2 linked regions of the Glaciimonas sp. PCH181 genome follow. The protein of the gene in region 1 interacts with the protein of each later gene in a pairwise test. Links are inferred from orthologs where the notes say so. Each region holds a gene or a part of one and is shown on either strand. Other genes may lie near its edges.

What was found.
Region 2: the proteins of mtgA (region 1) and C7W93_RS24090 interact in binary tests that used the Escherichia coli proteins (3 or more experiments, as listed by UniProt). The link is inferred for Glaciimonas sp. PCH181 from one-to-one orthologs.

The regions. Positions count from the first base shown.
Region 1 is NZ_PYFP01000001.1:2,752,137-2,762,358, forward strand. What follows is about bases 3,966-6,931. They hold mtgA (monofunctional biosynthetic peptidoglycan transglycosylase), read right to left. Parts: upstream 5,814-6,931; coding sequence 5,118-5,813; downstream 3,966-5,117. Other genes in these bases: hemL (glutamate-1-semialdehyde 2,1-aminomutase), read left to right, coding at 3,966-4,977; aroE (shikimate dehydrogenase), read right to left, coding at 5,831-6,706; C7W93_RS12595 (energy transducer TonB), read right to left, coding at 6,863-6,931. In the rest of the region: C7W93_RS12550 (methyl-accepting chemotaxis protein), read right to left, coding at 1-557; C7W93_RS12555 (chemotaxis protein CheW), read right to left, coding at 646-1,281; C7W93_RS12560 (PleD family two-component system response regulator), read right to left, coding at 1,299-1,664; C7W93_RS12570 (rubredoxin), read right to left, coding at 2,428-2,580; C7W93_RS12575 (hydroxymethylpyrimidine/phosphomethylpyrimidine kinase), read left to right, coding at 2,694-3,608; more of hemL, read left to right, coding at 3,691-3,965; more of C7W93_RS12595, read right to left, coding at 6,932-7,762; C7W93_RS12600 (ribonuclease catalytic domain-containing protein), read right to left, coding at 7,824-9,947; C7W93_RS12605 (chorismate lyase), read right to left, coding at 10,136-10,222. UniProt on the Escherichia coli protein: Peptidoglycan polymerase that catalyzes glycan chain elongation from lipid-linked precursors. May play a role in peptidoglycan assembly during cell division in collaboration with other cell division proteins.
Region 2 is NZ_PYFP01000006.1:216,209-221,090, reverse strand. The notes cover bases 1-3,000. They hold C7W93_RS24090 (penicillin-binding protein 2), read left to right. Parts: upstream 1-618; coding sequence 619-2,382; downstream 2,383-3,000. Other genes in these bases: C7W93_RS24085 (UDP-N-acetylmuramoyl-L-alanyl-D-glutamate--2,6-diaminopimelate ligase), read left to right, coding at 2,382-3,000; ftsL (cell division protein FtsL), read left to right, coding at 350-622; rsmH (16S rRNA (cytosine(1402)-N(4))-methyltransferase RsmH), read left to right, coding at 1-353. In the rest of the region: more of C7W93_RS24085, read left to right, coding at 3,001-3,962; murF (UDP-N-acetylmuramoyl-tripeptide--D-alanyl-D-alanine ligase), read left to right, coding at 3,959-4,882. UniProt on the Escherichia coli protein: Essential cell division protein that catalyzes cross-linking of the peptidoglycan cell wall at the division septum. Required for localization of FtsN.

The sequences.
Region 1 (10,222 bases):
GCATCCCCTGCAATTTGGGTCTGAGTCGCACTCAACGTGGCATTTTTGGTACTGAGGTATAAAAAGACGATTGTCATTACCAGCCCTGCGCCCAACACGATCAACAAGGTGCGGACTTGCTGTTGGGGCGGTAATTTTCCAATTAGCGGCAGAGGCTTGTCCTGATACGAAGCGCCTGATTCTGTTGGTGTACTAAATTGGTCGGAGATCGCTGCGGCAGCCGTTGCTGCGCCAGCCGTCGCTGCGGCAGCCGGTGTTGTGCCAAATATTGATGTGGATGCAGTCGCTGCGGCAGGTCTTACCGCACTCGCTGCTAATGCTGCAAACGGCGTTGATACGTCGGCTGATTGCAAAGTTGCTTCGGCAGGCATACGTTCTATCAGCATCGTATCTTGCGCGTCGTTTGCAATGAAGTCGTGCTGACCCAATGCATTTACCAAGACTGATGCGGCTGGCCCCGTTGTTCCGGTTGCTATTGCGTCTTCACCAAAAAACGCGCCACCTTCGATTTTCTCTTCTTTCGCCGTCTTGAACAGGAACGGTAGTTTAAAAGCCATTACAAAATCTCCTGATTGCCAATTCGATGCGACCACATATCAACACCCGATTTCTGACGTCAATCAAATGGCCTTCTGATCATTGAATTCATATGCCCACATGTAAAAATCGAGGGTCGCGTATAAGCTGAGTCAGCTTGAGTTCGGTCCACAACTGGGACTCGCTATCCATATACCTTGCGGGACTTGTTTCGGCTAACGCGGCCGCTTCGTGATCATTCAGAATGTCACGCCCAATCATTCGCGGCACTGACTGCAATGTCATCTCATCGACATTACGCAGACCAAGTACGCGCCTGACGAGCAACGCGCTGTTGAATGCCAAGGTGGTAGAAAATGAAATGATCCGCGCGTCCTTATCAATCACTGTCATTGGGTGACCTTGGAAACACGCAAAATCAACGACGCTGATAAGTGTGCCGCGAATATTTGTCAGTCCGAGATACCAATCCTGCGTCAGCGGGACTTGCGTAATGCTGTCGACTGCGACAATTTCGCCCGCCTCTTGCAGGCTAAGCAGCAAACGCTCTTCTCCGACCAATAAACCTAATTGATTATTGTGCGTGTCTGCACCGCTGCGCGCGGCTTGCATCCGTTCCAGTAAATGCGATTGGAATTCGCGCAAACGATTACGGCGTGCCTCGGCGCTTGTTTCACCATCTGCGCCGCGGGTCGGTAAAAATGCCGACCGCTTTAGTTGAAGGTCAGAGTTTGATTGACTCATGTGGATACAATTTGGAGTTAGCCGAGTGCAGCGATTTTTGCCAGCAGCTCCTGCGGATTAATCGGTTTAACCAGATAATCACGCGCGCCTTGACGCAAACCCCAGATGCGGTCTGTTTCCAAGCCTTTGCTGCTGCAAATAATAATAGGGATGTCTTGCAATTCCGGATCACGCGAAATCGAGCGTGTCACCTGAAAACCGTTCTGGCCGGGCATCACAATATCCATCAGGATCAAGTCTGGCTTATCGGCTTTAATCTTGCTAATAACGCCATCGCCGCTCTCAGAAGTGGAAACGCTATAACCGCTCTTTACCAAAATATCTGTCAAAAAATAACGCTCAGTGGGAGAGTCGTCTACAACGAGAACCTTTTGTATGGCCATGTTCAACCTTTACTTCAATTACGTGTGAGTAGATACCAATACCGGGATATCGACGATATCTACAGATATTCCTGATGGCGCGGCAACCCCGGTCGCTGGAATTACTGCAACCGTTGCGGTCATTGCCACGCTGGCGTTCGGATTGGGTTGAGTATGCTGGTGTACAGTCTTTAGCAGACTATCTTTGGTGAACGGCTTGGTCAGATATTCGTCGGACCCTACCATTGCGCCTCTGGCGCGATCAAATAAACCATCTTTAGATGACAGCATGATGACCGGTGTGGAATGAAATCTGGCGCTCTTCTTAATGAGCGCACAAGTCTGGTAACCATCCAGCCTTGGCATCAAAATATCGCAAAAAATCACTGCTGGATGATGGTCGTTAATTTTAGCCAACGCATCAAAGCCATCTTCGGCAAGAATGACCTGATAGCCAGCCTGACTCAAAAAAATTTCTGCCGACCTGCGGATAGTGCTGCTGTCGTCAATCACCATAACCTTCAGGCTGGTGGCGCCGAGTGCTAGTGTCATGAGTTTTGTCCAAGCCGAATTTAATTTACAGAATCACTGTAACAAAGTTCAAGATACTTTAGAACAACATTTCTTTGCAGCGCTAAACTGGCTGCGGTTTTTAAGCTTCAGACGCCGCACAAAACTAATCATATTGACAATACGCAGGGGGCTAGCTCTCAGCAAAAACCACCGTTATTTGGCAAGTTTAAGTAATTCACTAGATATGCAAAGGCACACCGATTTCAGCGCGTTAAATTGCCACCATTTCGAAATCTTCCTTCCGCGCGCCACATTCCGGACAAGTCCAGTTCATCGGCACATCATCCCAAAGGGTCCCTGCGGCAATTCCTTCTTCCGGTAAACCTTGCTCTTCGTCGTAAATCCAGCCGCAGATCAGGCACATCCAGGTTTTATATGCTGGTTTTGATGTTTCGTTCGATGTTTCGGTGGTATTGCTCACGGCGACGACCCTTCAATCAAGTAAAATGCAAAGTCGGATATCTTAATCTAACCGCCGTGCAAAACCAAACTTCTCCTCTTATATTGACATTCGGTGTTGCTGATCCTGTTGGCGCAGCCGGAATTCAGGCAGATCTTGCCACATTCTCATCCATGGGTTGCCATGGCTTATCAGTCATTACCTCCATTTTGATAGGAGACACTGCGCGTATCGAAGATACCCAGCAAATTGACGCGGATTGGGTTGCTGACCAAGCCCGCGTATTGCTGGAAGATATGCCTGTGGCTGCTTTCAAAGTGGGCGCTGTCGGCAGTATCGAAAGCGTCTCGGTGATAGCAGAAATCGTCTCGGACTATCCTGATATCCCCTTAATTCTCGACCCTTTCCTTTCTGCCATGCCCGATCAGGGGCAAGATAGCGAAGATTTACTGACCGCGATGCGTGAGTTGTTAATCCCACAAAGTACCGTCGTCGTGCTGTCAGCGGTCGAGCTATCCCGAATGGCTGAGACCTGGCGCGAACCGTCCTCAGAAGACCTGTCCACCGTCGATGCCATGCATCTGATCGAACTGGGTTGCGAATATCTGTTCATCACCGGCACGCCCGGCACTGCGGCGGAAGTCAGCAATACCCTGTTCAATGACACGGGTATTTTGCGCCAGGATAGCTGGCCACGCGTCTCCGGTTCGTTTAGCGGCGCCGGGACCACCCTTTCTGCCGCTATCGCCGCGATGCTGGCGAATGGGCTGGATGTGCCCGAGGCCGTCTCGGAAGCGCAGGAGTTCACTCTCGCATCATTGATGGCCGGACAACGATTGGGTATGGGGAAATTGGTCCCGGACCGTTTTTTCTGGGCGCGTGAGGATGTTCTGGACGGGCTTTCTGACACAGACGCTGCCGACAAAGACGATACTGACAAAGCAGACGGTGCAGACCTCAAAGGTGATGAAAAGCCAGCATCGCCGCCATGAAATTTCCTGCTTTTATCGCGTAGGCGTCGGCTTTTCCGCTGACACGCCGGTCGCCCCCTTAATTTAATTGATGCATACCAACATGACTTCCAATAACGATACCCTGTTCGCACGAGCGCAATTAACCACGCCAGGTGGCGTCAATTCGCCAGTGCGGGCTTTCCGCTCAGTCGGCGGCACGCCACGCTTTATTACCCGCGCTGAAGGCCCTTATTTCTGGGATGCCGACGAGCGCCGCTATATCGACTACATCGGCTCATGGGGTCCCGCCATCGTTGGTCACGCTCATCCGACCGTTGTCAAAGCCGTACAAGATGCTGCCGCACGCGGTCTGAGCTTCGGTGCGCCGACCGAAGGCGAAATTCTGATCGCTGAAGAGATTTGCAAGCTGGTGCCCTCGATTGAGCAAGTCCGTCTGGTCTCTAGCGGCACCGAAGCCACCATGAGCGCATTGCGTCTGGCACGTGGCGCAACTGGTCGCGACAAAATTGTCAAATTTGAAGGCTGCTATCACGGCCACGCCGATTCGTTGTTGGTCAAAGCGGGCAGCGGCTTGCTGACCTTTGGTAATCCGACGTCTTCCGGCGTCCCTGCGGATTTCGTCAAACACACGCTAGTCCTTGACTACAACAACGTCGCGCAACTAGAAGAAGCCTTTCAAGACATGGGCGACCAAATTGCCTGCGTGATCGTCGAACCGGTGGCTGGCAACATGAATTTGATTCGCGCTACGCCAGAATTCTTGCAGGCGATGCGCAATTTATGTACCAAACACGGCGCTATCCTGATTTTTGATGAGGTCATGTGCGGCTTTCGCGTTGCTTTGGGCGGTGCGCAAGACCTGTATCAGATTCAGCCGGATATTACCGCGCTGGGCAAGGTTATTGGCGGCGGTTTGCCGGTTGCAGCATTCGGCGGTCGGGCGGATTTGATGCAACATATGGCCCCGCTTGGTGGCGTCTATCAGGCAGGTACGCTGTCGGGAAATCCGGTAGCGGTTGCGGCTGGCCTGACAACATTGAAGTTAATCCAGGAGCCGGGCTTCTATCAACATCTCAGCGCCCAGACGCTCAAGTTGACGCAAGGCCTGACCCAAGCTGCGGCAGATGCTGGTGTAGTTTTCTGCGCCGATGCCATCGGCGGTATGTTTGGTCTGTATTTCTCAAAAGAAGTGCCAACTACTTTTGCCGAGATGATGTCCATCGACAAAGCCCAATTCAACCGGTTTTTCCACGCGATGCTAGACGCAGGCGTGTATTTAGCGCCATCGGCATTTGAAGCAGGCTTTGTTTCTGCGCAGCATGATGATGCGGTAATTGAGGCGACTATCACGGCGGCGCGTGGCGCGTTTGCGCAGTTGTCCCGCTAAACCAGGACGATGCGGCGCATTTCGTTGAGATGGCTGCGGCCATCACAAGAATGCGTCGATATAAATACGTTGATTCAAAAATGAAAAACGGCGGTAAAGCTCAGTGCTTTACCGCCGTTTTTACGTTTTTCAAGCCAAATCTATGGCAATTCCGCCGATCCCATACGTCGCAAAATCAATCCGGTACGTTTCGACAAATAAGCTGATCCCCGATTTTTGTCATAAAAGCGTGGGCGCGGCAGCATCACCGCCAGACGTGCAGCCTGACTAGCGCCGAGATTCGCGGCTGAAATCTTGTAATAGTGCCGCGATGCCGCTTCGGCCCCATAGACACCGCTGCCCCACTCCACCACGTTCAGATAAATTTCGTAAATCCGCTCTTTATCCATCAAGTATTCCAACATATAAGTGATGACCAGTTCCTGACCTTTGCGGATATAACTACGCTCACCGGATAAAAACAAATTCTTCGCCAGTTGCTGCGTAATTGTCGAGCCGCCAACCATCACCTTGCCCTTTTTTGCATTGCGTTCGTAGGCTTTTTCCAACGCATCCCAATCAACACCTTCATGCTCCGAAAAATTAGCATCTTCAGAAGCGATAATGGCGCGCTTCAAATTGCCCGAAATGCGGTTATACGGCACCCAGATATATTGCAATTGAATATTTGGATCGGTTTCCCGCAAAATCGATAGTTGATGCCGCATAAAACTGGTGGAACTGGGATTGTGATCAACCCACCACCAAATCTGGACGAAAAAATACAGTTGGAGAGCAACGATTGCTACGACAACAATCAGAAGCACGCGCCAGATCAATTTACCGAAAGACTTCATATGCATTTCCAGGCAACTTAAAGCTGGGCGCGCAACGCAGAAAACGTAGCGTCGGTTTGCGGGCGTACACCGCGCCAGACAAAAAAGGCCTCCGCTGCCTGTTCGACCAACATCCCTAATCCATCACGTACCATCGCCCCTTGCGCACTGGCAAATTGCATGAAAACAGTCGGCTGTTTGCCATACATCATGTCGTAAGCCAGGGTCTGTGGGCCAAAAATACTGGCGGCAACGGTGGGGACATCGGCTTGCAGACTGGCCGACGTCGCGTTAATGATGAGGTCAAATTGGTCATTAATGCTGGCAACATCGGTAAAGCTGCTAACAACAATCTCGCCTTCGTTAGGGAATTTTTGGGAAAATTGCTGCACCAAGGCTTGCGCGTTCGTAACTGTCCGATTCGCTAAAACAAGTTGTGCTGGGTTGGCCTGCATCAACGGCAATAAAACACCGCGCGCCGCACCGCCTGCGCCCAACAGCAAAACACGCTTTCCGGCGATCTCAAAACCTGCATTTCGCACAATATCCGTCACTAAACCAATGCCATCGGTGTTGTCGCCGTGGATTTGTCCATTCGCAAAACTGAGTGTGTTAACCGCACCCGCCGCCTCCGCGCGCGGCGTTAGCGTCGTTGCCAAAGCATAGGCCTCCAATTTGAATGGCACCGTGACATTGGCACCTTTTCCGCCTTGCTGAATAAATTCCTGCACGGCCTCGGCGAAGCCATTTAACGGCGCCAGCAAATGTCGATAGTCGATATTTTGGGCGGTATCGGCAGCGAAACGCGCATGAATGTCAGGGGACTTGCTGTGCCCGATTGGATTGCCAATAACGACGTAGCAATCAGTTTCCAATACAGAGTCGGCCATCGGAGTAGATATAAGAACAGACATAAATGAGTTTTTTGATGTTATTTTTTTGAAACGTCGACCATCCGTGTTTTACCGTCGCTGAAGACTATCTCCCTGATTGCCCGCAGCAAAAATCGGCAAACCCGATATTATTACTTATTGAATATGCGCGTATCTAATATTACGTATCTACCACTATTAATTATAATTACCACTTCGCAATTCCGCTGCAACTTGCCCCTCGCGAGAGAAGTCTAGCGTCACGATAACTTCCCATACTTCATCCGGCGCACCGTGCCGCATATTATGGGGAAATCGACTAAAAGGTGCGGCGCTTTCGATGATTCTCAACGCAGCTGCATCGAGACCGGGAATCTGCGAACTGCGCTCAATCTGTAGACCGCCGTCTTTCCTATAAATAGTGCCATCCTGAAAAATCGGCACCGAAACGACTAATTTTCCATATAACTTTGCGCCATTTTTTTTGGGGAAATTCAGCGTACCAACACGTTCAACCCGATCCGCGAAGGTCTTGTAATACATCGCATATTCCACACCCTGCGTACTAGGCGTAATCTGGGTTTTCTTGGGGCGCTTGTTGTAATCCTCGATACTTTTCGCAATTTCGGCTTCCTGACGGCGCAACGCCTTGGCGTCCGGCATCGCATCGGTGCCGTCTTGCCGCTGCACCGCATCGATCACCTTATCCTGCGGCGTCGGCTCTGGCACTGAAAATGCCGCAGCTTTTTGCATCTGCGCCAGCATTTGCTGCTGTTTTTTTTCTAATTCCTCAATCCGCTGCTGGGCAGTGCTCACGTTATCGCCGTCCTCAGACCGATGCATGTCAGGCAAAGGCGATTTGGCCCGTCCAGCGTCGGCATTCCCGCCACCGTCCAGATTGACTTGCGCCAGTGCTTCGGCTTTTAACGGTGCATTCTGGTGTTTGGCATTCACCAGAATGACTTCCAGTCCGGGATCGGTCGGTTTTAATTTGACCGCGGCTGGCGTCGTAAACCGAACGGCAAGCAATGCGCCATGCACCACCAACGAAATGGCGAGGGCGCTATATAAAAGCCGGTTCTTAGAAATGGATTTCACGCGCAGCAAGGGAAGTCGTTCGAGTAGGGAGTTCAGTTTATGTCAGCGCCTATACGTCGGTTTATAAATTCACAGCAGCGGAAGCGCCATCTGCATCGCGGCGCGGCGCACTATCCAGGTCTTCATCCGCATCCGACACATCAGGATGAGCAGGGTCAGAACCTGCCTCTGGCAGTTCCGGCGGGTCATGCGGCAAGTCCATTGCGGCATCCAGTTCTTGCGTGGTTTCGTCATCTTCCAACGCATCCATCTGATCATCTTCGGTCACAGAACCGGACGGCGTCAATACCTCCAGCAACCGTACTTCCAGACTTAAATCGATTTCGTCCCAACGCAGCAAATCAAGTTTGACCGATGCGCCCCGCGCAACTGGCTGCATGCCCGGTAATTTGATGACCAGCGGAATATCGACCAGACGCAGAATCTCATCTTTTAACACCACTGCCTCGACATGTTTTGCCTGTTCCTGCGCCAGCCAGCGCAAGCACCAATAGCGTTCCATCGTCGACTGAAAATCGCCATACCCGGCATAAACAGAATCAAAAGAAGACACAATCGCGAATAAATCTGCGTCACGCGGTTTAAACGGCGCGACCAGCGGCGCGGCAACACCGCCTTCCACGCATGCCAGAATCTGCCACTGATTCACCAGATCGGTATAACGACGCAACGGCGAGGTGCTCCACGCATATTGATCAACGCCCAAACCCTGATGGGGCGCAGCGTGCGTCACCATCCGGACTTGCATTTTCGTCGCCCAGCCACCGCTGCCGCCGCCTTGCGCCCGATAAATCCCCGGCACGCCGTGGTCGGCCATGAGTTTTCCCCAAGTGCTATTAGCGAAAATCATCAGCTCTGCGACGATCTTGTCGAGCGGTGCGCCGCGCTTGCGGCGCGCGATGGTAACAACGTCGTCCTCAACGTAAAAATTGAAATCGACGCGGTTATTTTGCTCTGGCCGCAATCCAAAACTTTCACGCTTAGCCATACGGCCTTGCTCCAATACCGAAATCCATTGCCACAAAACAGCGATATCGGCTTTATGCGGATATTCGCCCTCTCCGTTAGCCAGATTTTCTTCAGTCACCAACATATCGAGCGTGTTGTGACGCAGATTGGCAGAAATGGGAACCAGTTCTGCTTTAGTTTCCGTGCTGATCAAACGCCAGTCTTGCGGATCCAGCGTGGCATATAAAGATAATGCCGGGCAATTTTTTCCCTGATCCAGCGAGAACGCCTCAACCAATGCATCCGGCAGCATCGTGATTTTATCGCCCGGCATATACACGGTCGACATCCGTTGACGGGCCATGACATCAATGGCGTCGTCGCGCTTGATCGCCAAACCCGGCGCGGCGATATGAATACCGATCCGCACATTGCCGTCCGCCAGCATCGTGACCGATAACGCGTCATCGATTTCAGTCGTCGTCACATCATCGATTGAAAACGCCTGCACATCAGCCACCGGCAATGCTGCCAGCGTTGGGACCACGGGGATATTAATCGCAGGAAAGCCGACCCCTTTCGGGAAAAACTCAAACAAAAATTTGGAGAAATGTAACTCTTTCGGTGACGCCAACCCGCCAACAGCCAGCATCAGGCGTGCCGGTGTAATTTGCAACGCACTGCATGCCGCGTCGAACGCTTTATATTCAATACTATTTTTATCCGGCTTGAAGAGTAATTGCAGCGCCAACGGCTTCATCACCTCCGGCAACTGATTGGCTTTTAGCTGCTCAACGTATTGCGCCTGTATGACTGCTTGCTGGCGTTTTTTTTCAATCCCGGCCAATGCCGCCTTCAGCGATGCTTCCGGGGCAGCTTTATAACGACCGCGACCCTTTTTATAGAAATAAATCGGGGCGGAATGCAAACACATTAACAACCCGGCCGCTTCAGCAGCGATGGGCGCATGTCCAAAATATTCAGCCCCCAACTCGGCAAATCCAAATTCTTCCTGACCGGCAACTTCCCACAAAAAATCGACATCAACGTCTTGCGAAACTTTATGTGCGTCTTCTAATAATTGCTGTGGCGAGGGTGCGGCATATTGCAACAACACATCTTTCGCCTTGATCTTGCTGCGTTTTCCAGTAGGCAATTCGACTTGATACGCTTCGCCTTGCTGCGACATAACAGACCCTGCTTTAAAATCGCCGGATTCTTCAAAAAATAGATTCATTGATTACTTTACTTATGGATGCTGAGTAGGGCGTGAAGGGTACTTTGCTGATTGAAACCGTTTGTATTTAATAATCCGTATTGATAGCGCCAAACAAGAAAAATATTAACAAAAAAGTAACTGCAATTATATCGGTAGCGCATAGAGGAAATTTTGCGCATCGCTACAATTCGCTTAAATTTTGAGCATTAACGCGCCGTTGTTCGCAACGCGTCAATCTCGGGAAAAAACACTTCAGTCACTAGCATCACACCGCTTTTACGTCGAAAAGTGGA
Region 2 (4,882 bases), on another replicon or contig:
AAGCTATACGCATTTTCATCAATAAAGAGCTTGAAGAACTCAAAATAGTCTTGGATCAGGCGTTTGAACAGATGTCTCTGCAGGGGAGATTGGTCGTGATCAGCTTTCATTCACTGGAAGATCGGATCGTCAAACAGTACATGGCCTCTAAAGCCAAGTTACCGCAGCCTGATCGTCGCCTGCCCATTCGTGCAGTCGATTTACCGCAACCGCAGTTAAAGCTGGTCTCGCGGATTAAACCTTCCGATGCTGAAGTTGCCGCTAATCCGCGCGCACGCTCGGCCATCATGCGCGTCGGCGAGCGTCTTGCTGGCAGCCCGCTGATTGATGTGACATCCGGAGATCGGCCATGATCGGGCGTATCAATGCTGTTTTGACGGTGATATTGGTTCTATGCGCGTTGGCGCTAGTGAACTCGCAATATCAGGCGCGTCAATTATTCATTGAGTTAGGCCGCGCCCAAAGTCAGTGGCGGCAACTGGATATCGAGTGGTCGCAATTGCAACTCGATCAATCGACGCTTGGTAAAAACGCAAGAATTGAAGCCAGTGCGCGGCGTGACCTGAATATGGTACCGCTGACGCCGCAACGCACCCAATATCTGACGATGGGTGCCAAATGACACGTAACCCGCCACGTACCGCTGCCTCCAAAGGTGTGCCTTTTTCCGCCAGTCCGGTGTTGAAGGTCAAGCTTCCTGCGTGGCGCTCGCGCACAGTATTATTTTTGTTGTTCGCTGCTTTTTTGGCGTTGGTAGTAAGAGCATTGTGGCTTCAGGGAGTGTCTACCGATTTTCTCCAAAAGCAGGGCGCTTCGCGCTATGCCCGGACGTTGGAATTGCCTGCAACGCGGGGTAAAATTACAGACCGTAACGGTCAGGTATTGGCATCATCGGTGCCGGTCAAAGCCGTCTGGGCGATTCCTGAAGACGTGCAGGATGCGCCGAAAGAAAAGTTGCAGGCGCTGGCTAAGTTGCTGGATATGACCGATGCCGAGTTGACAAAAAAACTTGATTCCGATCGCAGTTTTGTCTATCTGAAGCGACAAGTTGAAAAAGACGCATCGGATCAAATCATCAAACTGGGTATTGCCGGTATTGAAACGCGGCCTGAATACAAGCGCTTCTATCCAGAGGGCGAAGTCGCCGCGCACGTCGTTGGTTTTACGAATATTGAAGATGCAGGTCAGGATGGCATGGAATTGTCACAGCAAAAGTCGCTGGCGGGAACTACCGGAAGCCGTCGCGTTATTAAAGATCGTTTAGGTCGCATTGTCGAAGACATCGAAGCCGTCAAAGAGCCGCATGATGGCCGTGATCTGGCGCTGTCGATTGATAGCAAGATTCAGTACATTGCTTTTACCCAACTCAAAGAGATGGTCGAAAAGAGCAACGCTAAGGCGGGCGCTATTGTTGTGGTCGACGCCAAAAGTGGTGAAGTACTGGCGTTGGCGAATCTGCCTAGTTATAACCCAAATGATCGCTCGATCCTCACCGGCGCACAATTGCGTAACCGCGTGATGACGGATACTTTTGAGCCCGGCTCGACTTTGAAGCCTTTTACTGTCGCTTTGGCACTGGACACTAACCGCATTCAGCCCTCTACGACCTTTCAGATTCCAGACAAAATGACGATCGGCACCGCGACCATCGGCGATTCGCATCCACATGGATTGATCACGATGAGTGTCGCCCAGATTATCCAGAAATCGTCTAATCTCGGCACCGCCAAAATTGCGCTGCAAATGCCTGCTGAAGAAATGTGGGAGATGTTCACCACGGTTGGTCTCGGTCAGCAACCAAAGTTTGGCTTCCCCGGCGCAGTCGCCGGTCGTGTGCGCCCGTTCAAATCATGGCGCCCAATTGAGCAAGCTACGATGAGTTATGGCCACGGAATATCCGTTTCACTGATCCAGATGGCCCACGCCTATACAATATTTGCCCGTAACGGCGACCTGATCCCGTTGTCATTTCAGAAAGTGACCGAGCCACCGGTCGGTCAGCGCGTCGTTTCTGAAAAAACCGCCTTAACCATGCGCGCCATGCTGGAACGAGTGACTGCACCCGGCGGGACTGCGCCTAAAGCACAGGTACCCGGTTATCGCGTGGGCGGTAAAACCGGTACGGCTTACAAGATTGAAAATGGTAAGTACGTCAGAAAATATATCGCCGACTTTGTCGGTTTCGCTCCAGCTTCCGATCCGCGTTTGATCGTTGCCGTGATGATTGATGAACCTAGTATGGCTTACCGCTATGGCGGAGACTCCGCCGCGCCTGTTTTTGCGAATGTCGTGGCAAATGCTTTGCGCACGTTAAATGTGCCGCCTGACTCAAATATTACCGACATCATCATCCCTGCCGATGGCCCGAAGGAGAGCTTCTGATGATTGCCAAGGTTTCTGAGCTGACGCATATCCAGACATGGTTGCAAGGACTTGCAACGGTGACCAGGCCGACTTTCGGTCTGGTCTCAGACTCGCGCAAAGTTAAGGCTGGCGATGTATTTTTCGCCTATCCCGGTGACGAAACCGATGGCCGTGACTATATAGCGCAGGCATTGGAAAATGGTGCTGCCGCAGTGGTCTACGAAGCCAAGCAATTCAGCTGGACTTCAGCCGAAAATCTTTCAAAGCTGCCGCAAACTGTGCCGCATCTGCCGGTCAAGGGGCTGAAAGAAATCGCTGGCCCGATAGCGAACAAGTTTTATCATTACCCCGACCGCGATATGAGTATCATCGCGATCACCGGCACCAACGGCAAGACCTCATGCAGTCAATGGCTGGGGCACGCATTTGCGCAATTGGGGCAAACGGCTGGGGTCATCGGCACGCTGGGCGTCGGTATTTTTGTGCCGCGTCAGCAAGTTGAGTTTGATGTTACTGGCTACACCACGCCAGATGCCGTGCTGCTTCAGAACGAGTTAGTGAAGTTGCAGCAGGCAGGCGTGCAAGCGTTGGCGATTGAGGCATCTTCCATCGGACTCGACCAAGGTCGTCTGAATGGCATGCATGTCGATATCGCCTTGTTTACCAATCTGACCCGCGACCATCTTGATTATCACGGCGATATGGCGACTTATGAAGCCGCCAAACGCGCTTTATTTGACTGGCCGGGTTTGCAGCATGCAGTGCTGAATCTTGACGATCCAATGGGCTTACGTCTGGTGAGTCATCTGCAACAAAATGGCCAATCGACGGCAATTATCGGTTACGCGCTGACGGATGCGGCGGTTGAGAGCGCGAAGGGGTTGGGTGGTGAGTTTCCAATATTGCACGCGACCGCAGTGCGTACCAGTGCTAGCGGGACTGTCTTTCACGTCGACTCATCATTTGGCAGCGGTCAGATAAAAACTCACTTAGTCGGGCAATTTAACGTCAGTAACGTGCTGGGTATTCTGGGCGTTTTGCTTGCTAAAGAAGTTGCCTGGGATACGGCGGTCCATGCATTAGAGCGTCTGACGGCAGTGCCGGGACGCATGGAGCAATTCGGTGGGCATGATGCGCCATTAATCGTGATCGATTACGCGCATACCCCGGATGCACTGGAAAAAACATTATTGACGCTACGTCAGGTCGCGCAGCAACGCGGCGGCGAGTTGTGGTGTGTCTTTGGATGTGGCGGCGATCGCGATCCGGGCAAGCGGCCGCAAATGGGTGCCATTGCGGAGCTGGCGGATCACGTGATTTTGACCAGCGATAATCCGCGTGGCGAAGACCCGATTGTCATTATCGAGCAGATTCTAGGCGGGATGACATTAGCCGCAAACGCACAAACGCAAGAAGACCGCGCCGCAGCCATTTTGCGGGCGGTACGCAAGGCCGGTAAAGCCGATGTCGTGTTGCTGGCCGGAAAAGGTCACGAATCTTATCAAGAAATAAAAGGCAAAAAAATGCCATTTCTGGATGCCGACCATGCCGCATTGGCGCTGGCATCGCGCGCCACGATGAAAGGCGGCCCAGCATGATTAAGGCCTCACTAAAAGATTTGCAATCCTGGCTAGAAGCGGGGCATCAACAGGCCACGCTTGTCAATGTGAGCGATGCAAATGCTGTCGTCATCAAAGGCTTGACAACCGATAGCCGTGCGGTCGCGCCGGGTAATCTGTTTGTCGCGCTACGCGGCGAGCGCTTCGATGCACACGACTTTCTCGATCAGGTTTCAGACCAAGGCGCTGGCGCGTTGGTGGTGGAACATGCGCCGACAAATACGTCCGTGCCAGCATTGGTCGTTGCCGATACGCGTAACGCGCTGGGTGCAATTGCCAATGGCTGGCGTCAACAATTTTCTGTGCCATTGATCGCCGTTACCGGCAGCAATGGCAAAACTACGGTGAAGGAAATGATCGCCGCTATTCTGGCCGCGGCGTTTGGTGCAGACGGTTATCTGTCGACACGCGGCAATCTGAATAACGAGATCGGCGTACCGCTCACACTGCAACGACTGGATGCGAATCATCAGGCCGCAGTGATTGAGCTCGGCATGAATCATCCTGGTGAAATCGCCGTGCTGGCAGCCATTGCCGCGCCGACCGTTGCACTGGTAAATAACGCGCAACGCGAACATCAGGAATTTATGGCCAGCGTTGAGGCTGTTGCGATAGAAAATGGCAGCGTCATCGAAGCATTATCGGATAACGGAATCGCCGTATTTCCTGCGGACGATCCTTATACCGCGCTGTGGCGCGGCTATGCTGAGAATAAAGGTGCTTGCCTGACGTTTGGCTTATCCGATGACGCGGATGTACGCTGTACTTATCAGCCAACCGCGTTTGGCAGTGACATGCAAGTTACTACGCCTAAGCAAATTTTCGCTGTGCGGCTTGAGGCTGCTGGCGAACACAATGTGCGCAATGCGCTGGCGGCAATTGCCTGCGCGTTGGCAATT